Regions from separate parts of the Nonomuraea monospora genome, predicted to be linked through region 3. Evidence: riboswitches for the same ligand, from Rfam matches in the RefSeq annotation. Region 3 holds a riboswitch; each other region holds the start of a gene.
The links. Region 3 has a riboswitch for thiamine pyrophosphate ahead of thiD (bifunctional hydroxymethylpyrimidine kinase/phosphomethylpyrimidine kinase). Riboswitches for the same ligand answer to the same signal wherever they lie in the genome.
Positions count from the first base shown of each region.

Region 1: linked by a shared signal. The riboswitch ahead of thiC (phosphomethylpyrimidine synthase ThiC) and the one ahead of thiD (bifunctional hydroxymethylpyrimidine kinase/phosphomethylpyrimidine kinase) in region 3 are both predicted to bind thiamine pyrophosphate.
Region 2: linked by a shared signal. The riboswitch ahead of ABD331_RS13335 (FAD-dependent oxidoreductase) and the one ahead of thiD (bifunctional hydroxymethylpyrimidine kinase/phosphomethylpyrimidine kinase) in region 3 are both predicted to bind thiamine pyrophosphate.

Region 1 is NZ_BAAAQX010000003.1:7,304-10,568, forward strand. It holds gene ABD331_RS06550 (universal stress protein) at 1-671, opposite strand, end outside; gene ABD331_RS06555 (hypothetical protein) at 683-1,033, opposite strand; TPP riboswitch at 1,124-1,236, shown strand; gene thiC (phosphomethylpyrimidine synthase ThiC) at 1,229-2,773, shown strand; gene ABD331_RS06565 (hypothetical protein) at 2,911-3,222, shown strand; gene ABD331_RS06570 (SDR family oxidoreductase) at 3,219-3,265, opposite strand, start outside.
Region 2 is NZ_BAAAQX010000005.1:446,316-449,580, reverse strand. It holds gene thiS (sulfur carrier protein ThiS) at 1-177, opposite strand, end outside; gene ABD331_RS13335 (FAD-dependent oxidoreductase) at 174-1,511, opposite strand; TPP riboswitch at 1,480-1,595, opposite strand; gene ABD331_RS13330 (NAD(P)/FAD-dependent oxidoreductase) at 1,649-2,818, shown strand; gene ABD331_RS13325 (Rv2175c family DNA-binding protein) at 2,849-3,223, shown strand; gene thiE (thiamine phosphate synthase) at 3,201-3,265, shown strand, end outside.
Region 3 is NZ_BAAAQX010000048.1:78,683-81,947, forward strand. It holds gene ABD331_RS53070 (alpha/beta fold hydrolase) at 1-292, opposite strand, end outside; gene ABD331_RS53075 (MFS transporter) at 470-1,768, shown strand; TPP riboswitch at 1,784-1,879, shown strand; gene thiD (bifunctional hydroxymethylpyrimidine kinase/phosphomethylpyrimidine kinase) at 1,873-2,676, shown strand; gene tenA (thiaminase II) at 2,684-3,265, shown strand, end outside.

The DNA.
Region 1 (3,265 bases), on a different contig from region 3:
TCGACGGGGTGCCCGTGCACGACCTCGGCCACGACGTGCACGGTGGGGTGCCGCTCCCGGTGCCCGTTGAGCGACTCCTTCAGGGTGCGCAGGGTGTCCTGCTCGCTCTCGCGGGAGGCGGGCTCGAAGCCGCCGGCGTGCGGCCAGGCCCAGGCCCGCACGGCACGCAGCCTGGCGCCGCGCAGCTCGGCCTCGGTGAAGGCGAACTCGAGCGCGTCGGCGGCGCCGGGCGAGCCGTCCGTCCCTGCCACGACCTCGCCGCGCGGGGAGGCGGGCGGCTCGTGGATGAGGACGACGTCCGTACGCGCGTGCGCCGCGACCCCGTACGCGACGGAGCCGACCAGCAGGCCCCGCACCCCGCCGATGCCGCGGCTGCCGACGACCAGCAGCTCGGCCCCCTCAGAGGCCTTGACCAGCGCGGAGCGCGGGTCGCCGGGGAGCAGCACGCCTTCCAGCGACACCTTTGGCCACACGTGTCGCGCGCGTTCGCAGGCGGCGTTGAGCACGGTCTCGGCGCCGTCGCGCATCCACTGGGCCACCTCGGCGTAGCGGACGGCGCCCTCGCACACCCACTTCGGCACGGCGTGCGCCACGGTCAGCGGCTCCTGCCGCAGCTCGGCCTCGGCGGCGGCCCAGCCGGCGGCCTCCAGCCCGGTACGGGAGCCATCCACCCCTACGACGATCATGACAGCGCGTAACACTCGACCTCGGCGCGGCGGAACGGCACCCCCTGCGCCTCGGAGTCGCGGGCACACCTGCGCTCGGACTTGCTGAGCCGCAGCGTGCCGCAGACGGTGACGCCGGAGTACGTGCGGCAGTCGAGCGCCGGGTCGATCCGGCCGATGCGGTACATGCGCTTGACGGCCGCGCGGCACTTCGCCTTCCCCGTGTCGGCGTAGCGGCACTGGGCGATCAGAGTGTCGTACTGTTCCTGGCTGACTTCGTGCTGACTCATGCCGTCCCCGGCGGCGGCGGTGGCGCCGGACGCGGCCAGCACGACAAGTAGTCCTGCGACAGCGGCGAATCTCTTCATGTTTCCCCTGATGGGGACCGTACCGCTCACGGCGATCGCCAAACCTCCCCGCGCGGGTTTCGGGCGGGGCGGCGCGTGGGTACGATCACCGCCGACCAACGCGGGAGCCCGGTGGAGACCGGGCTGAGAGGACGGCTGACAGCCGCCGACCGCCAGAACCTGCTCCGGATAATGCCGGCGAAGGGAGTTTGCGCGATGTCGAGCGCGCGTTTTTCCAAGGTTTACAGCGGTGAGCTGCGGGTGCCGATGCGTCAGGTGCACCTGTCCAACGGCTCGTCGGTGACGCTGTACGACACTTCGGGCCCGTACACCGACCCCGCCTACGCGCCTGACCTGCGGCGCGGGCTGCCGCACCGGCGCGAGCGGTGGATCCGCGAGCGCGCGGAGCAGGGGCACCCGGTCACGCAGGTCGGGTGCGCCCGGCGCGGGCTGGTGACCAGGGAGATGGAGTTCGTGGCGGTGCGCGAGGGCGTCACCCCCGAGTTCGTACGTCAGGAGGTCGCGGCGGGCCGGGCCATCATCCCCGCGAACGTCAACCACCCCGAGACCGAGCCGATGATCATCGGCCGCGCGTTCCTGGTGAAGATCAACGCCAACCTCGGCAACTCCGCCGTCACCTCCTCCATCGAGGAGGAGGTCGAGAAGATGACCTGGGCGACCCGCTGGGGCGCCGACACGATCATGGACCTGTCCACCGGCGCCGACATCCACGAGACCCGCGAGTGGATCCTGCGCAACTCGCCGGTCCCGGTCGGCACCGTGCCCATCTACCAGGCGCTGGAGAAGGTCAAGGGCCGGCCGGAGCTGCTGTCGTGGGAGGTCTACCGCGACACGCTGATCGAGCAGTGCGAGCAGGGCGTCGACTACGTGACGGTGCACGCGGGAGTGCGGCTGGCGCACGTGCCGCTCACCGCGGGGCGCAAGACGGGGATCGTCTCGCGCGGCGGCTCGATCATGGCCGCCTGGTGCCTGGCGCACCACCGCGAGAGCTTCCTGTACGAGAACTTCGCCGAGATGTGCGAGATCCTGGCCCGCTACGACGTGTCGTACTCGCTCGGCGACGGCCTGCGCCCCGGCTCGATCGCGGACGCCAACGACGAGGCCCAGTTCGCCGAGCTGCGCACGCTGGGCGAGCTGACGGGGATCGCCAGGCAGCACGACGTCCAGGTGATGATCGAAGGGCCGGGACACGTCCCGATGCACAAGATCAAGGAGAACGTCGACCTGCAGCGCGAGCTCTGCGACGACGCCCCCTTCTACACGCTCGGCCCGCTCGTGACGGACATCGCGCCCGGCTACGATCACATCACCTCGGGCATCGGGGCCGCCATGATCGGCTGGTTCGGCACGGCGATGCTCTGCTACGTCACCCCCAAGGAGCACCTCGGCCTGCCCGACAGGGACGACGTCAAGACCGGCGTGATCACGTACAAGATCGCCGCGCACGCCGCCGACCTGGCCAAGGGCCATCCGCAGGCGCAGGCGTGGGACGACGCGCTGTCCGACGCGCGCTTCGAGTTCCGCTGGGAGGACCAGTTCGACCTGTCGCTGGACCCCGGGACGGCCCGCACGTTCCACGACGAGACGCTGCCGGCCGCGCCCGCCAAGACCGCGCACTTCTGCTCGATGTGCGGCCCGAAGTTCTGCTCGATGCGGATCAGCCACGAGATCAGGGACGCCGGGTACGCGGAGAAGGCGGCCGAGTTCCGGCGGCTCGGGGGCACGCTCTACGTGGAGTGACGCATTGTCCAATGTCCAAAGCCGCAGGTCTGGACATAGATGACGTGGTTTCCCGCTCTTGCGGTGGCAACGTGACAGTGAGCCCGGCGCGGCAGGGGCGCCGGGTCTCCCACGACCACAGGAAGAGAGGATCTCTCGTGTCGATCAGCACTCGTGTGGCGGCCGTCGCCGCGGCGTCCGTCGTCGTCGCAGGGCTCGCCGCCACCCCGGCCTCCGCGGACGTGCACCGGGGGGTGGCCGGGTGCTTCGCCTGGTCCTGGGGTGACGGGAACACCTCGGTGACCGTGTACTGGCACAACCGCTGCAGGACCAAGCACAAGATCACCATCAAGTACAGCCTGAGCTGGACCTACAAGACGTACACGGCCACCGTCGGCGGCGGCGGCAAGGGGCACAAGAAGTTCCAGACCGCCTCGATCGTGTCCATCAAGGACTCGGGCCGGGCCTAACCCGGCAGCGTCTCGCCGCCGATCGGGGCCAGGACCTCGCCCG
Region 2 (3,265 bases), on a different contig from region 3:
AACCTCCATGCGGTCACGGTCGCGCAGCGCCGTCGTCTCCCAGGCGCCGCGCGTGACCACCTCGTCGTTCACGGCCACGGCCACTCCGGTGGTGGCCGAGGTCAGGGTATGCACGGCCTGAGCCACGGTCATGCCGTCCGCCACCTCGTGGGCAGCCCCGTTGATCACAACAATCATGAAAATCTCCCCGGCGCGCACAGCGCCGCCAGCTCGCTCTCCTCGCCCAGCAACATCGCGGTCGTCAGCGGGGCGAGCAGCACGCCGCCCCGGTGATGCCCCGTCGCGTACACCAGGCCCGGCGTCCCGCTCGGGCCGATCAGCGGCAGGTTGTCCGGCGTTCCAGGCCGCAGCCCCGCCACCACGTCGGCGACCTCCAGCTCGGTGACGCCCGGCACCAGCTCCCTGGCGTCCCGCAGCAGCTCGTAGAGCCCGCCCGCCGTCACCTTGGTGTCGAAGCCCATCTCCTCCTGCGTGGCCCCGACCACCAGCTCGCCGTCGCCCCGGGGGACCAGGTAGACGGACGAGCCGTGCACCGTGCCGCGTACGCACCGGCTGAGCAGCGGCTGCGGCGAGCGCAACCGCATGATCTGGCCCTTGACCGGCCGCACCGGCACCTCGGCCAGCTCCGAGCTCCACGCCCCTGCCGCCAGCACGACCCGCTCGCCGCGCACCTCGCCGCCCGTGCCGTTTTCTGACTCGGGTGGCGCCAGGCGTACCCCTGAGACGCGGTCGCCGTCCCGCAGCAGCTCGGACGCGCGCGCCCGCACCACGGGGACGCCCCGCCGCTCCAGCGCGGACAGCAGGGCCGCCGTCACGCGCCTGGGGTCCACCCACGCGTCGCCCGGGGCCAGGAGGCCGCCGCGCACGGAGGGGGCGAGCATGGGCTCCAGGCGGCGGCACTCGCGGCCGGTGAGCCGCTCGACCGGCAGGCCCAGCTCCTCCATGTACGCGGCCAGCTCGCCGAGCGCCTCCAGGTCGTCGGCTCCGAACGCGACGTCCAGCGTCCCGTCCGCCCGCAGATCCAGCCCCCGCACATCAGCGAACCCCGGCCCGGCCCCCGAGACGCCCGGCCTCGCGCCCGAGCCCGGCGCGGGCCCTGATCCCGGCGCGGGCCTTGAGCCCGGCGCGACGCCCGAGCCTGGCCCGACACCCGAGCCTGGTCCCGTGTCCGAGCCTGGCCTCGCGTCCGAGAGTGGCGGCGCGTCCGAGCCTGGCGCTGCGTCCTGGACGGGCGTGGCGTCCGGGGTCAGGCCCGCGTCGGCGGCCAGTTCGGCGGCGAAGGCGGGCCAGCGGCGCAGCGACGCCACCCCCAGCCGCAGCAGCGGCGCCTCCGTGAAGGTCACCTCGCTGACCGGGGCCAGCATCCCCGCCGCCGCGTAGGACGCCCCTCTGCCGGGGGCCGGATCCACCACGGTGACGGCCCGCCCTGAGCGGGCCATCCGCCAGGCCACCGACAGCCCGACGACCCCGCCACCGACGATCACATCCACATGCGCTCCCTTCGCCGGCATGATCCGGATCAGGTGTCTTGCGGTCGAAGGCCCGTAAAGCCTTCCTCTCAGCCCGGTAACGGCCGGACTCCCGCGCGTCTTACGTCAACCAGCCTACGGCCTCGGTGCGGCGTCCACGCACGCCCCCCGTTATGGTCATGAACGTGAACCATGTCGTGGTGGTGGGAGCGGGCCTGGCCGGAGTGCGTACGGTGGAGGCCCTGCGCGGGCGCGGCTTCACCGGCCGGATCACCCTGATCGGGCAGGAGCGCCATCGGCCCTATGACCGCCCGCCGCTGTCCAAGGCGGTGCTGAAGGGCGAGAGCGACACCAGCTACGTCGACACCGACCTCGACGCGCTGGGCGTGGAGTTCTGGCCGGGCGTCACCGCCAAGTCGCTGCGCGCGGGCGTCGTGGAGACCACCGAGGGCGAGGTCGCCTACGACGGCCTGGTCATCGCGACCGGCGCCGACCCGATCCGGCTGCCGGGCGACGGCCCGCAGCACGTCCTGCGCACCCTCGACGACGCGCACGAGCTGCGCGCGATGCTCGTCCCCGGCGCCCGGGTCGCGATCATCGGGGCCGGCTGGATCGGCGCGGAGGTCGCCACCGCGGCCCGCCGCGCGGGCTGCGTCGTGACGGTCGTCGAGAGCGCCGCCACCCCGCTCGCCACGGCACTCGGCACCGAGCTGGGCGGGCGCACCCTGCCCTGGTACGACGGCATCGACGTGCGGTTCGGCACCATGGTCGACTCCGTGGACGAGGGCGGCGTGCAGCTCGTGGGCGGCGAGTTCGTCGAGGCCCACGTGGTCGTCACCGGCATCGGCGTGCGCCCGGCGATCGAGTGGCTCGCCGACGCCGACATCGACCTGCACAACGGCGTGGTCACCGACGAGCACCTGCGCACGTCCCTGCCGGGCGTCGTCGCGGTCGGCGACTGCGCCGCCTGGTGGTCGCGCCGCTGGCGGACCAGGCTGCGCGTGGAGCACTGGGACACCGCGCTGAACGCCCCCGAGGTCGCCGCCGCGACGCTGCTGGGGGAGGAGGCGGTCTACGATCCGGTGCCGTACTTCTGGTCGGAGCAGTTCGGGCACATGCTGCAGTACGCGGGCCATCACCCGGCGGGCGATCGGCTCGTCCATCGGGGCGAACCCGAGGGAAAGTGGTCGGCCGTGTGGCTCACCGCGGACGACACTCTCGCCGCGGTGCTGGCCGTGGACCGGCCGCGCGATCTCGTCCAGGGGCGCCGTATCATCGAAGCCGGTTCACGCCTCGATGCGGAACGCCTGGTAGATCCACAAGTACCCCTACGAGATTGTGTTGTTTGAGCAAGCACGGCATGTGGTAGTTGTGGTTTCGTGACGCTTTCTGTTGCACAGATCGACCGGGAGACCGACCAACTCGTTGAAGAGTGGCTCACTCTCCCCGAAGTGGCCTCGCGCCTTGATCTTCCGATCGGGCGGGCCAAGCAACTCCTCCGGGACCACAAGCTCCTCGGCGTACGCCGGGGCAGCGGCGGGCCGCAGGTGCCCGCGGTGTTCCTCGATGGAAAGGACGTGATGAAGGGCCTGCCCGGCACACTGACCGTGTTGCAGGACGCCGGCTACGACGACGTCGAGTCGCTGCGCTGGCTCTTCACCCCAGACGAGTCCCTGCCAGGGTCGCCCATAGAGGCGATCAAGGCCGGCCGTCACACAGAGGTCAAGCGGCGTGCCCAAGCCCTCGCTTTCTGAGGCCCGCCTCTATCTCTGCACAGACGGCCGCCGCGACCGCGG
Region 3 (3,265 bases):
CGTCGCCGGTGACGGCGGTGCCGGGGACGCGCATGAGCATCCCGAAGAGGTGGTGGTGCGGCGGCCGGGGCTCGGCCGAGAAGAACTCCCGCCACGCCTCGGGGTCGGCGGCCACCTCGAAGTCGGTCCGCCGGGCGGCGCCGACCGGCCTTCCGTCGTGGAAGCCGAACGTCACCGCCTCGTCCCCGGCCCTGATGCCGAAACCGACCTCGCCGCGGCAGCCCAGTGCCGCCAGCGCGGTGTCGGCCGCGCAGGCCGCGTGCCAGTCGTCGGCCCGCTCCGCCAGCCTCACGGTCACCTCCTCAAGTGCGATGTATACCGTTGAATACGGAGATATCCACTCTTCGGGGTTCGTGTCAACCACAGCGGCCAACCATTGACAATATCGGGATACCGTTGCATACACTCGCTCCTCACACGCTCCGGCACCCCACCGTGCGGCCGGGTGCAAGGCAGAGAGGCAGCGCCTGTGACCCCCCAGAACCAGCAACCGATCAGGCAGGTCGTGCTCGCCAGCTTCATCGGCACCACCATCGAGTGGTACGACTTCTTCATCTACGGCACGGCCGCCGCACTGATCTTCAACCAACTCTTCTTCCCGACGTTCTCCGACGTCGCCGGCACGCTCGCCGCCTTCGCGGTCTTCGGCGCCGGCTTCGTGGTCCGCCCGCTGGGCGGGATCGTCTTCGGCCACTTCGGCGACCGGCTCGGCCGCAAGTCGATGCTGGTCCTGAGCCTGTTCATCATGGGCGCGGCCACGTTCCTGATCGGCCTGCTGCCCACCTACGACTCACTCGGCGTGCTCGCGCCCGTCCTGCTGGTCGTGCTGCGGCTGCTGCAGGGCTTCGCGGTCGGCGGCGAGTGGGGCGGGGCCGTGCTGATGGCGGTCGAGCACTCGCCCGAGAACCGGCGCGGCTACCACGGGAGCTGGCCGCAGTCCGGCGCGCCCGCCGGGCTGGTGCTCGCCTCGGCCGCGTTCGCGCTGGTCTCGCTGCTGCCCAAGGACGACTTCCTGAGCTGGGGCTGGCGGGTGCCGTTCCTGTGCAGCGTGGCGCTGCTGCTGGTCGGCCTGGTGATCCGGCTGCGGCTGGCGGAGACGCCCGACTTCGAGAAGGTCAAGCAGTCGGGCGGGCCGGCGCGGCTGCCGGTCGTCGAGGCCATCCGCCGCCACCCGAAGAACCTGCTGCTGGCCTTCGGCGCCTGCATCGCGCCCTTCCTGCAGTTCTACCTGTTCGGCACGTACATCCTCACCTACGCCACCACCGAGCTGAAGATGGAGCGCGGCACGGTGCTGCTCATCGTCTCCATCGCCGCCGCCCTGGAGGTGATCACGATCCCGGCGTTCGCGGCGCTGTCGGACCGGATCGGCCGCCGCAAGGTGTTCCTGGGCGGCACCATCGCCTTCATCCTGTACGCCTACCCGTTCTTCCTGCTCATCGACACGGGCTCGCCGCTCGTGCTGGGCCTGGCCACGATCCTCGGCCTGTCGGTCATCCACCCCGCCATGTACGGGCCGCTCGCCGCCCTGTTCGCCGACATGTTCAGCGCCCGCGTCCGCTACAGCGGCGCCTCGCTCGGCTACCAGATCGGCGGCATGCTCGGCGGCGGCTTCGCGCCGGTGATCCTGACCTCGCTGCAGGCGGCGGCGGGCAGCGCCATCGCCGGCATCCCGCCCTACATGATCGCGGCCGGGCTGATCACCATCGTCGCCACCTATCTGGCCACCCGCGCCGCCACCACCCGGGAGGCCCACGCCGTCGAGGTCTGAGCGCCTGTTATTGTGGCCGATGACGCGGGGTGCCCGGAGGGCCGGGCTGAGATCACACCCGTCGAACCTGATCTAGTTCGGACTAGCGAAGGGACGTCACGGCCGTGAGCGCTGTTCCCAAAGTCCTGTCCATCGCGGGCACCGATCCCAGCGGCGGCGCCGGGATCCAGGCTGACCTGAAGACCTTCTCGGCGCTCGGCGCGTACGGCATGACCGTCGTCACCGCGCTGGTCGCGCAGACCACCACCGGCGTCACCGGCATCCACGAGGTGCCGGCCGCGTTCGTGGCCGAGCAGCTCGACACCCTGCTGACCGACGTGCCCGCCGACGCCGTGAAGATCGGCATGCTCGGCAACGCGGCGCTGATCAAGGCGGTGGCGGCGGCGCTCGACACCTACCGGCCCGCCTACGTCGTGCTCGACCCGGTCATGGTGGCCAAGAGCGGCGACCGGCTGCTGCCCGCCGACGCGGTGGCGGCGCTGCGCGAGACGCTGCTGCCCCGCGTCGACCTGATCACCCCCAACCTGCCGGAGGCGGCCGACCTGCTCGGCGAGGAGCCGGCCGGGAGCCTGGCCGCGATGCACGGGCAGGCGGCGCGGCTGCGGGCGCTGGGCGCGCGGCAGGTGCTGCTCAAGGGCGGCCACCTCGACGGCGACACCTGCGTGGACGTGCTGGCGACGCCGGAGGGCACGATCGAGCTGGCCGCGCCCCGCGTGAACACGAAGAACACGCACGGCACGGGCTGCACGCTGTCGTCGGCCATCGCGGCGCTGCGCCCCCGGCACGACGACTGGGCGGGCGCGGTGCGGGCGGCCAAGACCTACCTGACCGAGGCGCTGCGCGCGGCCGACAGCCTGCACGTCGGCTCGGGCCACGGCCCCGTCCACCACTTCCACGCGATCTGGTAGGGGCGGCATGTTCTGCGACGACGTCTGGCAGCGCACGGCCGAGCTGATGCGCGCCATCCACGAGCACCCCTTCATCACCGCACTCGGCGACGGCACCCTCGACCGCGACCGGTTCGGGTTCTACATGGTGCAGGACGCCCGCTACCTGGAGGCGTTCGCCAAGGTGCTGGCCACCGCCTCGGTGCGGGCCGCCGCCCCGGACGACGCGGCGTTCTGGGCGCGGAGCGCGCACACGGCGCTGGCGGCCGAGCGCCTGCTGCACGCCGGGTACATCGAGGAGCTCGACGCCTCGGGGCCGACCTCGCCGACCTGCCTGGCGTACGCGTCGTATCTGCAGGCCACCGCGCTGAGCGCGCCCTACCCGGAGATCGTGGCGGCGGTGCTGCCGTGCTTCTGGATCTACCAGGACGTCGGCGCCGCCCTGCTGAAGCGGGCCGGCGACACCGGCGGCCACCCGTACGGCAAGTGGATCTCCACCTACGCCGACCCCGGCTTCGCGGCCTCCGTCGAGCAGGCCAAGGCCATCGCCGACCGGCTCGCCGCCGCCGCGGGGCCGGACACCCGCGAGGCGATGGCGCGGGCGTACTGC